Regions from separate parts of the Collimonas arenae genome, predicted to be linked through region 1. Evidence: predicted binding sites of a transcription regulator. Region 1 holds the regulator's gene; the other holds the start of a gene.
What was found. The regulator LexA, encoded in region 1, represses DNA repair genes until DNA is damaged. The targets are predictions, from matches to a motif close to ACTGTATNNNNATACAGT.
Positions count from the first base shown of each region.

Region 2: the regulator LexA is predicted to act here: its motif matches at 3,995-4,012, upstream of LT85_RS09535 (PA0069 family radical SAM protein).

Region 1 is NZ_CP009962.1:2,358,223-2,365,659, forward strand. Features, by position in the region: gene LT85_RS10540 (tetratricopeptide repeat protein) at 1-246, shown strand, start outside; gene LT85_RS10545 (DEAD/DEAH box helicase) at 425-1,774, opposite strand; gene LT85_RS10550 (VOC family protein) at 2,081-2,539, opposite strand; gene LT85_RS10555 (inositol monophosphatase family protein) at 2,716-3,519, opposite strand; gene LT85_RS10560 (RNA methyltransferase) at 3,678-4,454, shown strand; gene lexA (transcriptional repressor LexA) at 4,500-5,150, opposite strand; gene rpsF (30S ribosomal protein S6) at 5,513-5,881, shown strand; gene priB (primosomal replication protein N) at 5,927-6,253, shown strand; gene rpsR (30S ribosomal protein S18) at 6,295-6,579, shown strand; gene rplI (50S ribosomal protein L9) at 6,606-7,058, shown strand; gene LT85_RS10590 (replicative DNA helicase) at 7,187-7,437, shown strand, end outside.
Region 2 is NZ_CP009962.1:2,113,040-2,120,476, forward strand. Features, by position in the region: gene LT85_RS09520 (IclR family transcriptional regulator domain-containing protein) at 1-388, shown strand, start outside; gene LT85_RS09525 (hypothetical protein) at 449-769, shown strand; gene LT85_RS09530 (beta-galactosidase) at 766-3,774, shown strand; gene LT85_RS09535 (PA0069 family radical SAM protein) at 4,026-5,171, shown strand; gene LT85_RS09540 (GNAT family N-acetyltransferase) at 5,249-5,791, shown strand; gene LT85_RS09545 (Smr/MutS family protein) at 5,863-6,507, opposite strand; gene trxB (thioredoxin-disulfide reductase) at 6,599-7,437, opposite strand, start outside.

The sequences.
Region 1 (7,437 bases):
GCCGGGGCTCTTGAAATTATTTCAAAAGAATCTAAAGAAGACGCCGGCATTCACGCCATATATACAGGGGCACTACTGTCGATGGGGATGCTTGAAGAAGCAATGACGAGAGTAAAGAAGGCGGTGGCCTGTGGCTGTGGACCATTGCCAATAATATTGAATATGCCGGAAAATCTCGGGCTGCACAAACATCCTGATTACCCAGAGGTACGTTTGAGTGTATTTTCCCGTGTCGCGAACATGTAGCAATCCGTGTTCTGATACACGGAGGCTGGGCGTGTCTGCGCGAGGTGGTTTTGAGATCAGGCTTATGATGTGGCCGACTGACCGTGCTTACAGGCTTAGCTTGGCGTGATCAATCGACGCTTCTTGAGAGCATGGAACCTGGTAGCGACTCCATGCTGGTTCTAGAGATGCCTAACGTTTAACGACCTCGGCCGCCAGAGCGGCGTGGCGCTGCTGGACGTGCTTGCGAACCATTGCCGCCGCCATGGCCGCGGGACGGGCCCTGAGCCGGTTTGGCGCCGCCTGGCGCACCGCCAGACGAGCGGCCGCGTCCACCACCACCTCCGCCGGCGCGATTGCCGCCGCCACCGCCGCTACGCAGCTGGATTGGCTGGGCACGGGCGTTAGGGTCTGGTTCAAATCCGGCGATGATTTCTTTCGGCAGTTCGCGCTTGATCAGTTTTTCGATGTCTTTCAACATCTGATGTTCATCTACGCATACCAGTGATACAGCTTCGCCGGTTGCGCCGGCACGGCCGGTACGGCCGATGCGGTGGACGTAATCTTCTGGTACGTTAGGCAAATCGTAGTTGACTACGTGCGGCAACTGATCAATGTCGATGCCACGGGCTGCGATATCGGTCGCTACCAGTACTTGCAGGCTGCCGTCTTTGAACTCAGCCAGTGCGCGGGTGCGGGCCGATTGGCTCTTGTTGCCATGGATTGCCATGCCACTGATGCCGTCTTTTTCCAGTTGCTCGACCAGCTTGTTGGCGCCGTGTTTGGTGCGGGTGAATACCAATACTTGCGACCACTGGTGGGTCTTGATCAGGTGGGCCAGCAGCGGGTGCTTGCGGTCGCGGTCAACCGGATGGATCTTTTGCTGGATCACTTCCACGGTTGAATTGCGGCGCGCGACTTCAATCATGGCCGGCGAGTTGAGCAAATTGTCCGCGAGGATCTTGATCTCGTCCGAGAACGTAGCGGAAAACAGCAGGTTCTGGCGCTTCTTCGGCAGCACTGCGAGAATCTTCTTGATATCGCGGATGAAGCCCATGTCCAGCATGCGGTCGGCTTCGTCGAGAATCAGGATTTCGACGTGGTTCAGGTTGACAGTACCTTGTTGCATATGGTCCAGCAGGCGGCCGGGTGTGCACACTAGAATGTCGACGCCATGCTTGAGCACTTTAATCTGCGGATTGATGCCGACGCCGCCGAAGATCACGGCCGAAGTCAGTTTCAGATACTTGCCGTACAGGCGCACGCTTTCTTCGACCTGGGCCGCCAGTTCGCGGGTGGGTGTCAGCACCAGGGCGCGAATCGGGCGTTGGCTGCCGGTCGGGTTGGTGGCCGAATTTGACAGGCGGTGCAGCACAGGCAGGGTAAAGCCGGCAGTTTTGCCGGTGCCGGTCTGGGCGCCAGCCAGCAAATCGCCGCCTGCCAGCACGGCAGGAATCGCCTGGGTCTGGATTGGGGTAGGGGTAGTGTATCCGTGTTCGGTTACGGCACGAACGATGGCTTCGGACAAGCCGAGTTCAGAAAAAGACATGACAGCTCAATAGAATAATATCGGCCTGTCGCCTTGTGTAAGGCGCCAGTCGCAGGCAAACGGGATTAGAGGAGGTTGGAGCTACCCTGACTGAGGAACGATGCCTGAGTCCGATAACATCCTTGACAGCAGTATTTGACTGGAGAATTTGCTGTGTCGCCGCAGAGTATAACAATGACGGGCTACAGGCAAGCGTTTCTGCTGTATTCAAGTCTAGGCTGGACAAAATACTGTCTGCGGCCCGCTCCAGAAAGCAGAGTGGGCCGCGTTGTTGGCGATATGGATGCAACCAGAGGTGAGGCGCGCCTATTTCATCGCGGCTGCGGCACGCTCGCGGAGCTCTTCTTCAGAATAATCGGCGATGTGGGTACTGATGGTCCAGGTATGACCGAACGGATCTTTGAGCGAGCCGGAGCGGTCGCCATAAAACTGATCTTGCACCGCCCTGATTTCGGTGCCGCCGGCGGCAATTGCCTGTGGGAATGTTACGTCCACATTGTCGACGTAAAGTATCAGGCTGACTCCGGCTCCACCCAGCGATTTTGGGCTGCGTATCATCATTTCGGGAAATTCATCAGCCAGCATGACGCGCGCGTTACCGAGCTGGATTTCGGCATGGCCGATTCTCTTGTCGGGACCTTCCATGCGCATAATCTCGACTGCGTTGAAAGCTTTTTGATAGAACGCTATTGCTTCGGCTGCGCCGTCAATAGCGAGATAGGCGGTGACACTGGTGTAGCCGTCGGGGATAGGTTTGACTGCCATATTGCTCTCCTGCGGGTTGAGAGATGGTCTTGAGAGTACCCAGTTGCGCTGCTGCGCATGCATTGTAGTCTCTCAACCGCAGAGTTGAAATGGCAAAAAACAGTTTTACCGGTTACCGCAAAATTACCGTGACGGAAGCGCTCTGCAGTAACGGCCGTGCTGTAACCGGCGTTCTATTATTTCTTGGCAAACGGTGACAACAAACCAACCATCTGGGCAAATACCTTAGGGCTGCCGGCGAGTACGTCACCCTTGTACAGGTAGTCGGATTCGCCGCTGAAATCGCCAATGATGCCGCCCGATTCGCTGATCAGCAGTGAGCCGGCAGCGATATCCCAAGGCTTCAGCCCTTTTTCGAAGAAGCCGTCGAGGCGACCTGCGGCCAGGTAGGCCAGGTCGAGAGCGGCTGAGCCGGGGCGACGCAGGCCAGCGCAATTTTGGGTCATGATACGGAACATCTTCATGTACTCATCCATGGCCGGACCTTCGGTTTCACGGAACGGGAAGCCGGTACCAATCAGGGCGTCGGCGATCTTGTCGCGCTTGCCTACGCGAATCCGCTTGTCGTTCAGATAGGCGCCGGAACCCTTGGTGGCGGTGAACAAATCGTTGCGGGTTGGGTCGTAGATCACCGCTTGCGTGATCTGGCCCTTGTGCTGCAATGCGATCGAGACGCAGTATTGTGGGAAGCCGTGGATAAAGTTGGTAGTGCCATCCAGCGGATCGATGATCCAGACGTTTTCGTTGTCGTCATGCAGATTGGCGGAGGCGCCAGATTCTTCGGCCAGGATTGCGTGATCCGGGTAGGCATTCTTCAAGACGTCGATGATCGCCGCTTCGGCAGCCTGGTCGACTTCGGTGACGAAGTCGTTATGCTGTTTCTTCGTTACCTTCAGCAGATCGAGGTCGAAAGAGGCGCGCGAAATGACTTGGGCACCGCGACGGGCGGCCTTGATGGCCGTATTGAGCATTGGATGCATAATCGAGGTAGGGTTCCGTTAAAATGGCGGCACTGTGCCAACCGGGAACAGAACCACCACTATGATTAATAATAATGAACGATGCGGACGTGCAGATGAATATTTTGATAAATAAGCAGCTTTTAGTCGCAGAAATCCGCGTTATGGCGCTATTTTAAATGAAGCTGGCCAAAATCAATACGTCTCTTTTCAACCGCCTGCGCTTTGTGCTGGTCGAAACCAGTAGTCCTGGCAATGTTGGTGCGGCTGCCCGCGCTATCAAAACCATGGGTTTTTCCGAGCTGGTCCTGGTCAATCCGCGCTTCCCCGATGTGTTGCAAAGAGATGAGGCCGTTGCATTTGCCAGCGGCGCACAAGACATCCTGGCTTCAGCGCGGATCGTTGCTACTGTCGAAGAGGCTTTGGAGGGCTGCAACTTTGCTGCGGCGCTGAGCGCACGCTTGCGCGAATTTTCCCCGCCTTTGACTGCCCCGCGCGCGTTGGCCGCCCAGTTGGCCGCTGATGCCAGCCTGAACGCTGCGGTGCTGTTCGGCAGCGAGCGCTACGGTCTGCCGAATGAAGTGGTCGAAAAGTGCAATGTCTTACTGAATATTCCTGCCAATCCTGAATATTCATCGCTGAATCTGGCGCAGGCTGTACAAGTGCTGGCTTATGAATGCCGGGTAGCTGCCAGCGAGGATTTGCCTTTGCCGGTCGGCAGTGAAATTGGCTTCCAGGGCAATGCCGCCAGCCTGAGCGATATCGATGGCATGTTTGCACATCTGGAGCAGGCCTTGATCGAGATTGAATTCCTTGATCCTGTCAGCCCGAAAAAACTGATGCCGCGCCTTAAGCGCCTGTTTTCCCGCGCCCAGCTGGAAACCGAGGAGGTCAATATCTTGCGCGGGATCGCCAGTCAGATTCTGACTAAGCGGCGTCGCCTTGATCGTTCCTGAGTTCGGTAGCCAGACGATATCAGCCGGCTGTTGTCCTGTTTTCAGTTAGTTCCAGCTGCGCAGTAGGCCAACCGCCAGGCCTTCAAGGGCGAAATCTTCCTGGCTCGGTGTCACGATAATAGGTTCAAAATCCGGGTTTTCAGGAAGCAACTGGATCACCGAGCCTGATTTCTGATAGCGCTTGACAGTCACGTCGTCGCCAAGGCGCGCGACGACAATCTGGCCATTTCTGGCGCTGTCGGTTTTCTTTACTGCCAACAAGTCGCCATCCATGATGCCAGCGTCGCGCATCGACATGCCGCGCACCTTCAGCAAATAATCCGGTTTGGCGCTGAACAGGGCGGGGTCGACATTGTAGGTAGCCTGGATGTGTTCTTGCGCCAGGATCGGCGATCCGGCGGCAACCCGTCCAACCAGCGGCAGGCTGAGTTGCATCAGGGCGGGATGCGGCAACGCCAGTTGTGTGCCTTGGCTGCGCAGGGTGGTTTCGGTCAGGCGGATGCCACGCGAGGTGCCGGGCGCTATCACGATGGCGCCCTTGCGCGCCAGCGCTTGCAAGTGTTCTTCGGCCGCATTGGCTGAACGAAAGCCAAGCTCGGTCGCTATTTCAGCGCGCGTCGGCGGAAAACCCGTGTTTTCGATGGCGTCCTTGATCAGGTCGAGGATTTGCTGTTGGCGGGCGGTCAGTTTGATCATAGGTATTTGTTTGCAATATTCGCAAGGCAAGGTTTAAGAGCCGGTGCAGCCGGACTGCGCTGCCCCCAACTGTTCAATTCAGGTAAGGCGGCTAAAGTACATAAGGTACGGTTGCGCAAAAAACGTATTTAATGCCATTGCATTAGTGCTGTGTATATCAACAGTCTGTATTTTTGTACAGTATTTGTGCAAATGCAAGATAAATGATGCGATTAAACCACTTCCTTATGCGGAAGTAGTTGCAGGCGCTTGAAAGCATTGAGTTTTGTTGCAATTGCGCGTACTATTGCTGGTTTTCCTCTTCCCACACTCGTCTTGACGCCGAGGTGGGCGATTCTTCAATCCGTCCAAAAGGAGCTTACATGCGTCATTATGAAATCGTATTTATCGTCCATCCTGATCAAAGCGAGCAAGTGCCTGCAATGATCGAACGCTACAAAGGTATCGTCACAACACGTGGCGGCACTGTACATCGCGTGGAAGACTGGGGTCGCCGTCAACTGGCTTACCTGATCCAGAAACTGGCAAAAGCGCATTACGTCTGCCTCAACATCGAGTGCGACAGCGAAACTCTGGCTGAAATCGAAACCGGCTTCAAGTTCAATGATGCAGTGTTGCGTCATCTGACTGTCAAGCTGAAGAAGGCCGAAACTGGTCCTTCGCCAATGATGAAGGCTGTGCAGAAGGAAGATGCTGCCAAGAGCCATCGCACTGAAGCGCCGGCAGCCTAATTGCCCGACCTATCAGCGATCCTATAGCCATCGAGTCCATCAGGAGTGAGTCAAGCCAATAACGTGTTTCAGCTGGTTGCCGATATTGCCGAACGTGAAGTCATCCGTTATACGCCGGCAGGCATTCCGATTGTATCTGCAAATTTGCAGCATCGGTCGGAGCCGATTGAAGCAGGAATCAAGCGTTTGATCGAATTCGAAATTGCCGCACTAGCTGTTGGCGAGATTTCGGGAAGATTCAGTCAGGCGCAGTTGGGTGGTACTTTCTGGTTTACCGGGTTCATGGCACGCAAGAGTCGCAATGGTAGAAGTCTGGTATTTCACATCACGGATTTCGCTGCGATAGAAGCAGATGCTTCCTCAGGAACATAGCTGAAATTGCAGATTAATTATTTTAGATACAGGAGCCAAAAATGGCATTCGGTAAAAAGTTCGATAAAAGTAAACTGAAAAACAAGCGTCAACAACAAAACCCGCTGTTCAAGCGCAAGAAATTCTGCCGTTTCACCGCTGCACACGTTGCCAGCGTTGACTACAAGGACGTCGACACGCTCAAGGATTTTGTTCAAGAAAACGGCAAGATCATGCCAGCACGTCTGACCGGCACCAAGGCAATCTATCAACGTCAAGTGGATACTGCGATCAAGCGCGCACGTTTCCTGGCGCTGCTGCCATACACCGATCTGCACAACGCTTAATTGACGACTTGAAATAGGAGAAAAATATGCAAGTTATTCTGTTGGAAAAAGTCGTTAATCTCGGCAATCTGGGTGAAGTTGTTCGCGTCAAGGACGGTTACGCACGTAATTTCCTGATCCCGCAACGCATGGCACGTCGTGCTACAACTACAGCTATCGCTGAATTCGAAGCGAAGCGCGCTGATCTGGAAACAGCAGCAGCAGCCAAGCTGGCTGTGGCGCAAGGCCAAGGCGAAAAATTGAGCGGTCTGACTGTTCAAATCTCGCAAAAATCGGGTGTTGACGGCCGTCTGTTCGGTTCCGTGACCAACTTCGACATCGCTGAAGCGTTGACCAAGCAAGGTTTCCCAGTTGAGAAAGCGCAAGTTCGCTTGCCGAACGGCCCGCTGAAGACTACTGGCGAACACGCTGTTGCTGTTGCTCTGCATACCGATGTCGTGGTCGATATCATTATCGCTGTGATCGGCGAGCACGTTTAATTAGCTGTTGCCAAATAGCTATTGCAGCATTTGCTGCAAGCAAAAAAGCCGGGTTTTCCCGGCTTTTTTTACGCCCTTTTTCTGGCAGTGCAGCAAGACGCCAGGCAGAAGCAGGTATAATTCGCGCCATGAAAGCACCTTCTAAAGCACTGTCAGATCCGCAGTTAGATTCCCTCCGCGTACCACCCCATTCGATCGAAGCAGAACAGTCCGTTTTAGGTGGATTGCTGTTGGATAATGCGGCCTGGGACAAGATCGCCGACTTCGTCAATGCCGACGATTTCTATCGCTACGACCATCGGATCATCTTCCAGCACATGGTCAAGCTGATCAACGGCAGCAAGCCGGCAGACGTCATCACCGTGTTTGAATCGCTGAG
Region 2 (7,437 bases), 250 kb from region 1:
CATGACGACGGGCTTTGTCCTCGGCGCACGCATGGCGGCGCATCTGGCGTCCCCGGGAATCATGATGCTCGCGTTTGAACCGGAGGAAAAGGTCAGGGCATGGCTTGCGGCATCGGTCCTCACGCCATTTACTCCGTACACCATTACCGACGTCCAGCGTCTGTATGCCGAAGTGGAAAAGGCGCGCGCATTCGGTTATGCAGTGGTCGAGCAGCAGCTGCAAATCGGGGTGCGGGGCATTGCTTTACCGCTGAAGAATCGGAGCGGAGAGGTGATCGCCGCCATTAGTGTGAGCATCCCGATGGGAAGCGAAAGCCGCGAAGACGCATTGGCGCGCGTTCTGCCAATCTTGCAGGAGACGGCGAATACCTTGATTAACCATTTGTAGGTCGTTGTACCACTCCGGAGAAAATTTTGTCTCGAGAATTTCCTTCTTTTTCAGGCCTGTGTGCAATTCCTTAACCATGCCATCGCTATCATTTGCTTCAATCAAAGCAGCCGCACGAAAAAAATTGGCGTGCGGATTCGGCTGCGTTTCGCTGCCTGTTTTGTTGCAGCGCAGCTCGTCAATGATGCCGAAACCGGTATGCGTACGATGGAAAAATTCATTGGATCGATTGCAGCGCCAACACTACTATTTGCACTCATCGGGACCGTGTGTCGGCATTGCCATGGGCGCTTGATTGTTACCCTGGCGACGCTGCAATCTGATTTGACAGTTGCAAGGCATGCGTCGTGTCGCGACGATAAAAAAGGAGACCTGCAATGAAAAGACGAGATTTTCTGGGCTACGCCGTAGTGACTCCGTTGCTGACGGCTTGTGGCGTCGGTGGCAGCGACAGTGCTTCATCCGCAGCAGCGTCGAGCGCGAAGGCGTCCGCAGCAGCAGCGGCCGGCGCCAGCGGCAACCCGGTGTTCGCCAGCGGCGGCAATCACACGCTGTCGTGGAACACTAGCGGCAACTGGTTCATGGATGGTTCTGCGTTCCAGTTTTTCGGCGGCGAAATCCATCCGGCGCGTGTGCCGTCCCAATATTGGGATCACCGTATCAAGATGATCAAGGCGCTGGGCTGCAACACGATTTCGCTGTATGTCATGTGGAATTTCCACGAACTGTCCGACGGCACGTTCGATTTCACGTCGGCCGATAAAAACATCGGTCACTTCATCGACCTGTGCGCGCAAAATGGCATGTGGGTGCTGTTGCGTCCTGGTCCCTATGTGTGCGCCGAGTGGGATTTCGGCGGTTTGCCGCCGCGTATGCTGGCCGATCCGCAATTCAGGGATGGCTCCGGCAACCTGCAGATCCGCGGCAATTTCCCCAGCTACATGGCTGCCGTCAACAAGTGGAATACGGCGCTGTACAACAATGTGGTCAAAGGCCGCACCCTGTCTGCCGGCGGCCCGATCATGCTGGTGGCGGTGGAGAATGAATATACCTCCTGGTCGCCGGATGACGGCACCTATCCAAATGCGATTGCGCAGCAATGGACGGCGCTGGGCTATGCGGAAAAATTCTGTGTGTGCGATGGCTACGCCAGCGGCTTTAAGAACAACCATATCACCTTGCCGGCAAATACCGCCTACGGCATGACGGCGGACGGTTCCTCTGTCGCCAATTACGCGACTGCCGCCAGCAATTATGGCGTGGGTGCGTTTGGAGCGGAGTGCTACCCTGGCTGGATCTGTAACTGGGGTGATGCAAACCAGACGTTGCATGTCGGCGATTTTGTCAGCCAGATCACCGCGCTTACCAACGCAAAATGTTCTTTCGTGATGTACGTTGCCCATGGCGGCAGCAACTTCGGCTTCACGGCGGGCGGCAACGGCCTTTGTTACAAAGCATGCCAGCCGGTGATGACTTCTTATGATTACGGCGCTCCGGTGTCCGAATCGGGTGCGGCAAACCAGAATTTCTATCCTATCCAAGGGGCTTACGTCGCCAATGCTTCGTATAGCGTGCCGTTCTCTGCACTGCCTGCCGGTATCGCGCATATTGCAGACGGAGACGTGCCTGCGGTGACAAGCAGCCAGCTAAGCTATAGTCAATTCTTGCCTGGGATGACGCTCGGCATTCAGAATGCGCTGCCGCAAACCATTGAAGCGCTGGCCTTGGCCATGAACCAGAATCAACCTGCAAATGCTGGCATCTATCCTTCCGGGGTGGCGGTTTATCAGACTACCTTGCCGGCGGCCGGCGGCAACTTCAGCATTACTTTCGACCGCGCGCCCGATTACGCGCTGGCCTATGTCAATGGCGTGCGGATTCCCAATCTGCTGCTGAGCACGGTTGCGGATGGCAAAGTGCCGGCGCAGGTTACCTCGTTCAGTATCAGCAACGCCGCCGCCAGCGCCACGTTGAAAATAGTCTGCATGTCGTTTGGCCGCACCAACTACGGCACGGTGATGAACCAGGAGGGCAGGGGATTGTCCGGCAATGTATACGCCAACGGCGTCGCCTTGAGCAACTGGAGCATGACGCTGTCGCCGCTGTCGGCGAACCAGATCGCGGCGCTGACCTTCAGCGCGGCTACACCTGCCAGCGACCAGCCTTTCTTTGCCAAGGCCACGGTGAATATCTCCACGCCGCAAGACATGTATATCGACATGTCGGCCTGGAGCAGCGGCTACGTATTCGTTAATGGCCGCAATCTTGGACGCTACTGGACGGCGGCGGGTCCGCAAACACGGCTCTACTGCCCGGGAGTCTGGCTCAACAGCGGCGCCAATACCATCGTCGTATTCGAGTTCATCAAAGGCAGCGCGGGCAACCTGAGTTTTTACGGAGAAAGCGGTTTGCCGCTGAACGTCACCAGCCCGGTCAGCACGGCGGCAGTGCCGCCGCCAGTCGCCAACACTACTTACTTCCTGCAAAACGTTAACAGCGGCCTGTACCTGGATGTGTTGGCGGCGGTTGCCGGTTCGAGCTATACCTACCCAGGTTTGCAACCATTGAGCGCCGCCGCGACACAGGGCTGGACGGTGACCAACGATACCTCCGGCAACCTGAAGATCGCCAACGCCAGTACCGGTGCGGTGCTCGATGTGGCCAACAACAGCTCGACGGCGGGCTCTTCGGTCATCCTTTACAGCGCTAATGGCGGGGCCAACCAAAGCTGGCAAGCCAGCGGCGTCAGTAGCGGCGTCTATACCCTGACGGTCAAGCAAAGCCAGCTGCTGCTGGATGTCAATGGCGCATCCAAGGCGCCGACGTCGATCTCGTCGACTGGCTCGGTGGCAAACATCGTGGTCAATCCGGTCGACAATGCGAATCAGGAATGGCCATTTAGCCAGCAATGGCGTTTCATTCCCGCTTTGGTCAACAACGGCATCTATACGCTCACCAGCGCCCTGAGCAGCCTGATGCTGGGCGCTTACCAGGGTGGTACTGCCAACGGCACCCGGCTCGGGATTGCAGCCCCGACCGGCGGCCAGGAGCAGCAATGGCGCGTGACGATATCCAGCGGCGGCGTCTGGCAATTGACGAATATCAAAAGCGGCCTGGTCATGGATGTCACAGGACAGGGAACCGCCAATGGCACCGCGCTGGAAATCTGGCAGGGCAATGGCGGCGCCAACCAGCAGTTTGTGTTGGTGCCGCGGGCGGACGGCGTGAGCTTCGGGATCCGCGGCGTGCAGAGCGGACGGGTGATCGACGATAATAACTCCGGCACGTCGCCGACCAGCTACGGCAGCAGCAACGTGTCTGCCATCACACTGTGGGATGACAACGGCGGCGCCAATCAAAGCTGGAAATTTACCAAGGTCGGCTAGCCGGCGCACGGTGTAAATAGTGTGTTGGAAACCGGGGCGCTCGTCCCGGTTATCTTGGCTTCAACTGGCTCGCAGGCCGGGCCGTTAGGGGGCGTTGCGTCAGCAGCGGCCGGTTTCTTCCCTGCTTCACGCTTAATCCCGTCATCTTTGTCGCTTTACGGGGCGATAGCGTAGGAGCGCACAACGTTGTCGTTGCAAAATGCCGGATTTACGCTAATATACTGTATGCATGTACAGTAATTGGTGTTGTGATGTCAGACAATCAAACAAAGCGTCCGCCGCAGGTAATCAAATTCCATGGCCCCAGCGTGGTGCTGAAAGGCCGTGGGGCGACCAATAATATGCAGGGTCGTTATGAAATGGACCAGCGCGAGGATTTCGACGATGGTTGGGGCGCTGCTGAGGATGAGCTGTCTGAGGCGCCTCTTGTGCGGACGATAGTGACCGAGGAGCAGGCAAAAAGTATCCTGAGCCGTAATGTATCGCCGGATCTGCCGTTCAGCGTTTCCCTGAATCCGTATCGCGGTTGCGAACACGGTTGCATATATTGCTTTGCGCGGCCAACGCATAGTTATCTGGGGTTGTCGCCGGGGCTGGATTTCGAGAGCCGGATCTTTGCCAAGGTAAATGCGCCGCAAATTCTGGTGCGCGAGCTGGCCAGGCCGTCTTATGTGCCGTCGTCGATCGCTATCGGCGTCGCTACCGATGCTTATCAGCCATGCGAACGCGAGCTTGGGCTGACACGTCGCATCCTGCAGGTATTGCACGACTGCGAGCACCCGCTTGCGATGATTACCAAGTCGTCGCTGATCGAGCGCGATATTGATTTGCTGGCGGCGATGGCGGCCAAGAAGCAAGCGGTGGCTGCGGTCACTATTACCACGCTTGATCCGGCCATTGCGCGTACGCTGGAGCCGCGTGCTGCTGCGCCGGCGCGCCGCTTGCGGACCATTCGCGCTTTGGCAGATGCAGGCATCCCGGTCAGCGTCAGCATTGCGCCGATAATTCCTTTTATTAATGAGCCGGATCTGGAGCGGATCATCGAGGCGGCGGCGGATGCCGGCGCGGTGCGCGCCAATTATATCGTGTTGCGCTTGCCGTGGGAGGTGAATCCGTTGTTCCAGCAATGGCTGGAAGCGCATTTTCCGGATCGTGCGAAACGGGTCATGAACCATATCCGGGAGATGCGCGGCGGCGCGGATTACGATTCGGATTTCGGTACGCGCATGCGCGGCGAGGGTATCTGGGCGGATTTCTTACGGCAACGTTATGAGAAAGCCGTGGCGCGCTTCGGGTTGGTCCAGCGGGGATCGTTTTCGACGCTGGATGCCTCGCAATTCAAGCGTCCGCAACCGCCTTCAGTGCAGAAACCGAAGCTGCAGATGGATTTGTTTTAATGATCTCTTTAATACGGAGGTAGGGTGATATGGTGTCGGCGACAGCGGTTGGATACGAAAATGCTCGGAGAAATCGAATGGTGGATTATCGGGTTGAGTTGGCGTCGGCAAGCGATGTCGAGTCATTGGCTGAGGTGGAGCAGGCGGCAGCGACGCTGTTTCCTGAGCGGCTGCTGCCATTGCATTTGCGCGGCGAAACGATAGCGCGCGAAAAATTGCTGGCTGCGCAAGCGGCAGGCATGCTGTGGGTGGCAAAAGATGGGGCGCACACGGTGCTCGGGTTTGCCTGCGTCGCCATGCATGGCGCTGTCGCCAGCCTGTCGGAGCTCGATGTCTTGCCTGCCTATGGTGGCCAGGGTATCGGTAGCGCTTTGCTTGCGTCAATCATCGCGTGGGGAAAATCGCGCGGGATTCCGACCTTGTACCTGACGACGTTTCAAGAGTTTGCGCCAAGTCAGGCGTTATATCGCAAGTTCGGGTTTGTCACGCTGGGCGCGGTGCCGGATTTTCTGGCTGCCGCACTGAGGCAGGAAGTGGCGGCAGGGCTAGCGGACCGGATCGCCATGCGGCTGACTTTTTGCTGCAACAAAAGAGGGAAGCCGTGCCAGTTGCGTGACTGAGTTTGTTTGCAGCCTGTTTGTTGTTGAGCGGGAGGTGATTTGCAGGCGGCAGAGCGGTCGTCTCGGGATGTTTAAGACTGGCCCTTCAACAATACCAGCAATGCCCCGGAACCGCCTTCGGCGGCAGTAGCCTGGCAGAAGGCGAGCACTTCGTCCTTTTGCACCAGCCAGTTGCGCACCTTGGATTTCAGCACCGGTTCTTTATTGACTGAGCCCAAGCCCTTGCCGTGAATGATGCGCACGCAGCGCCAGCCGCGCTTGGCAGCCAGACGCAGGAATTCGGCCAGGGCTTCGCGTGCTTCTTCGCGCCGCAGGCCGTGCAAGTCGAGCTGCTGCTGGATCGTCCAGTGACCGCGTCGCAACTTGCGCATGACGTCAGGGCCGATGCCGCTGCGGGAAAAACTGAGCGTTTCGTCGGTGTCGAGCAGGGTTTCGATGTTGAAATCGTCCGACAGCGATTCCTCCAGCGCGGCTTGTTCGTCGACCATGTGCTGGCGCGCAATCGGCAACGGGCGCGGAGTGTCCGGTGTGAATTTGGGTGGTACGGCGAGTGGTTTGACGTTGCCGATGCTGCTGCGGAATATGTCGGCGTCGCGCCGTGCTTCCTGTTCGCGGCGTTTCGTTTCAGCCGCGGCGGCCTGACGTGCTTCGTCCTGCGCCTTGATTTCCTTGCGCAGCGATTTGAGAGCGCTGAAGTCTTTGATCGGGCCGGCCATGATGGATACGTCTGTTAGTAGTGGTAGGCGGCTGGGCTGCCAGCCGATGATCGCGATGGCATGCAGCTGTCGCGATCATCGGAGTAGAGCCTTAGTCTTCCAGGAAGCGTTGGGCGTCGAGTGCAGCCATGCAGCCTGTGCCGGCGCTGGTGATAGCCTGACGATAGATATGGTCTTGCACATCGCCGGCGGCAAATACACCCGGTACGCTGGTGGCGGTCGCCATGCCTTCGAGGCCGGTTTTGGTCTTGATGTAACCGTTGTGCATGTCCAGCTGGCCATCGAAAATGCCGGTGTTCGGTTTATGACCGATGGCGATGAAAACGCCATGCAGAGTGATCGGCGTGACGCTACCGTCGGCTGTCGATTTGATGTTGATGCCGGTAACGCCGCTGGCGTCGCCGGTGACTTCTTCCAGCGTGTGATTGTACTTGATCACGATCTTGCCTTCCGCTACCTTGGCGTTCAGGCGGTCGACCAGGATCGGTTCGGCGCGGAACTTGTCGCGGCGATGGATCAGGGTGACTTTGCTGGCGATGTTGGACAGGTATAGCGCTTCTTCGACCGCGGTATTGCCGCCGCCGACTACAGCGACTTCCTGGCCGCGATAGAAGAAACCGTCGCAGGTGGCGCAAGCGGAAACGCCTTTGCCCATGAAAGCTTCTTCCGACGGCAAGCCAAGGTACTGGGCCGAAGCGCCGGTGGCGATGATCAGGGCGTCGCAAGTGTATTCGCCATTGTCGCCGATCAGGCGAAATGGTTTTTCCGACAACTTGGTGGTGTGGATATGGTCGAAAATGATTTCGGTGTTGAACTCTTCCGCATGCTTGAGCAGGCGTTGCATCAGTTCAGGGCCTTGAACCCCATGCGGATCGCCAGGCCAGTTTTCGACATCGGTGGTGGTCATCAGCTGGCCGCCTTGCTCGACGC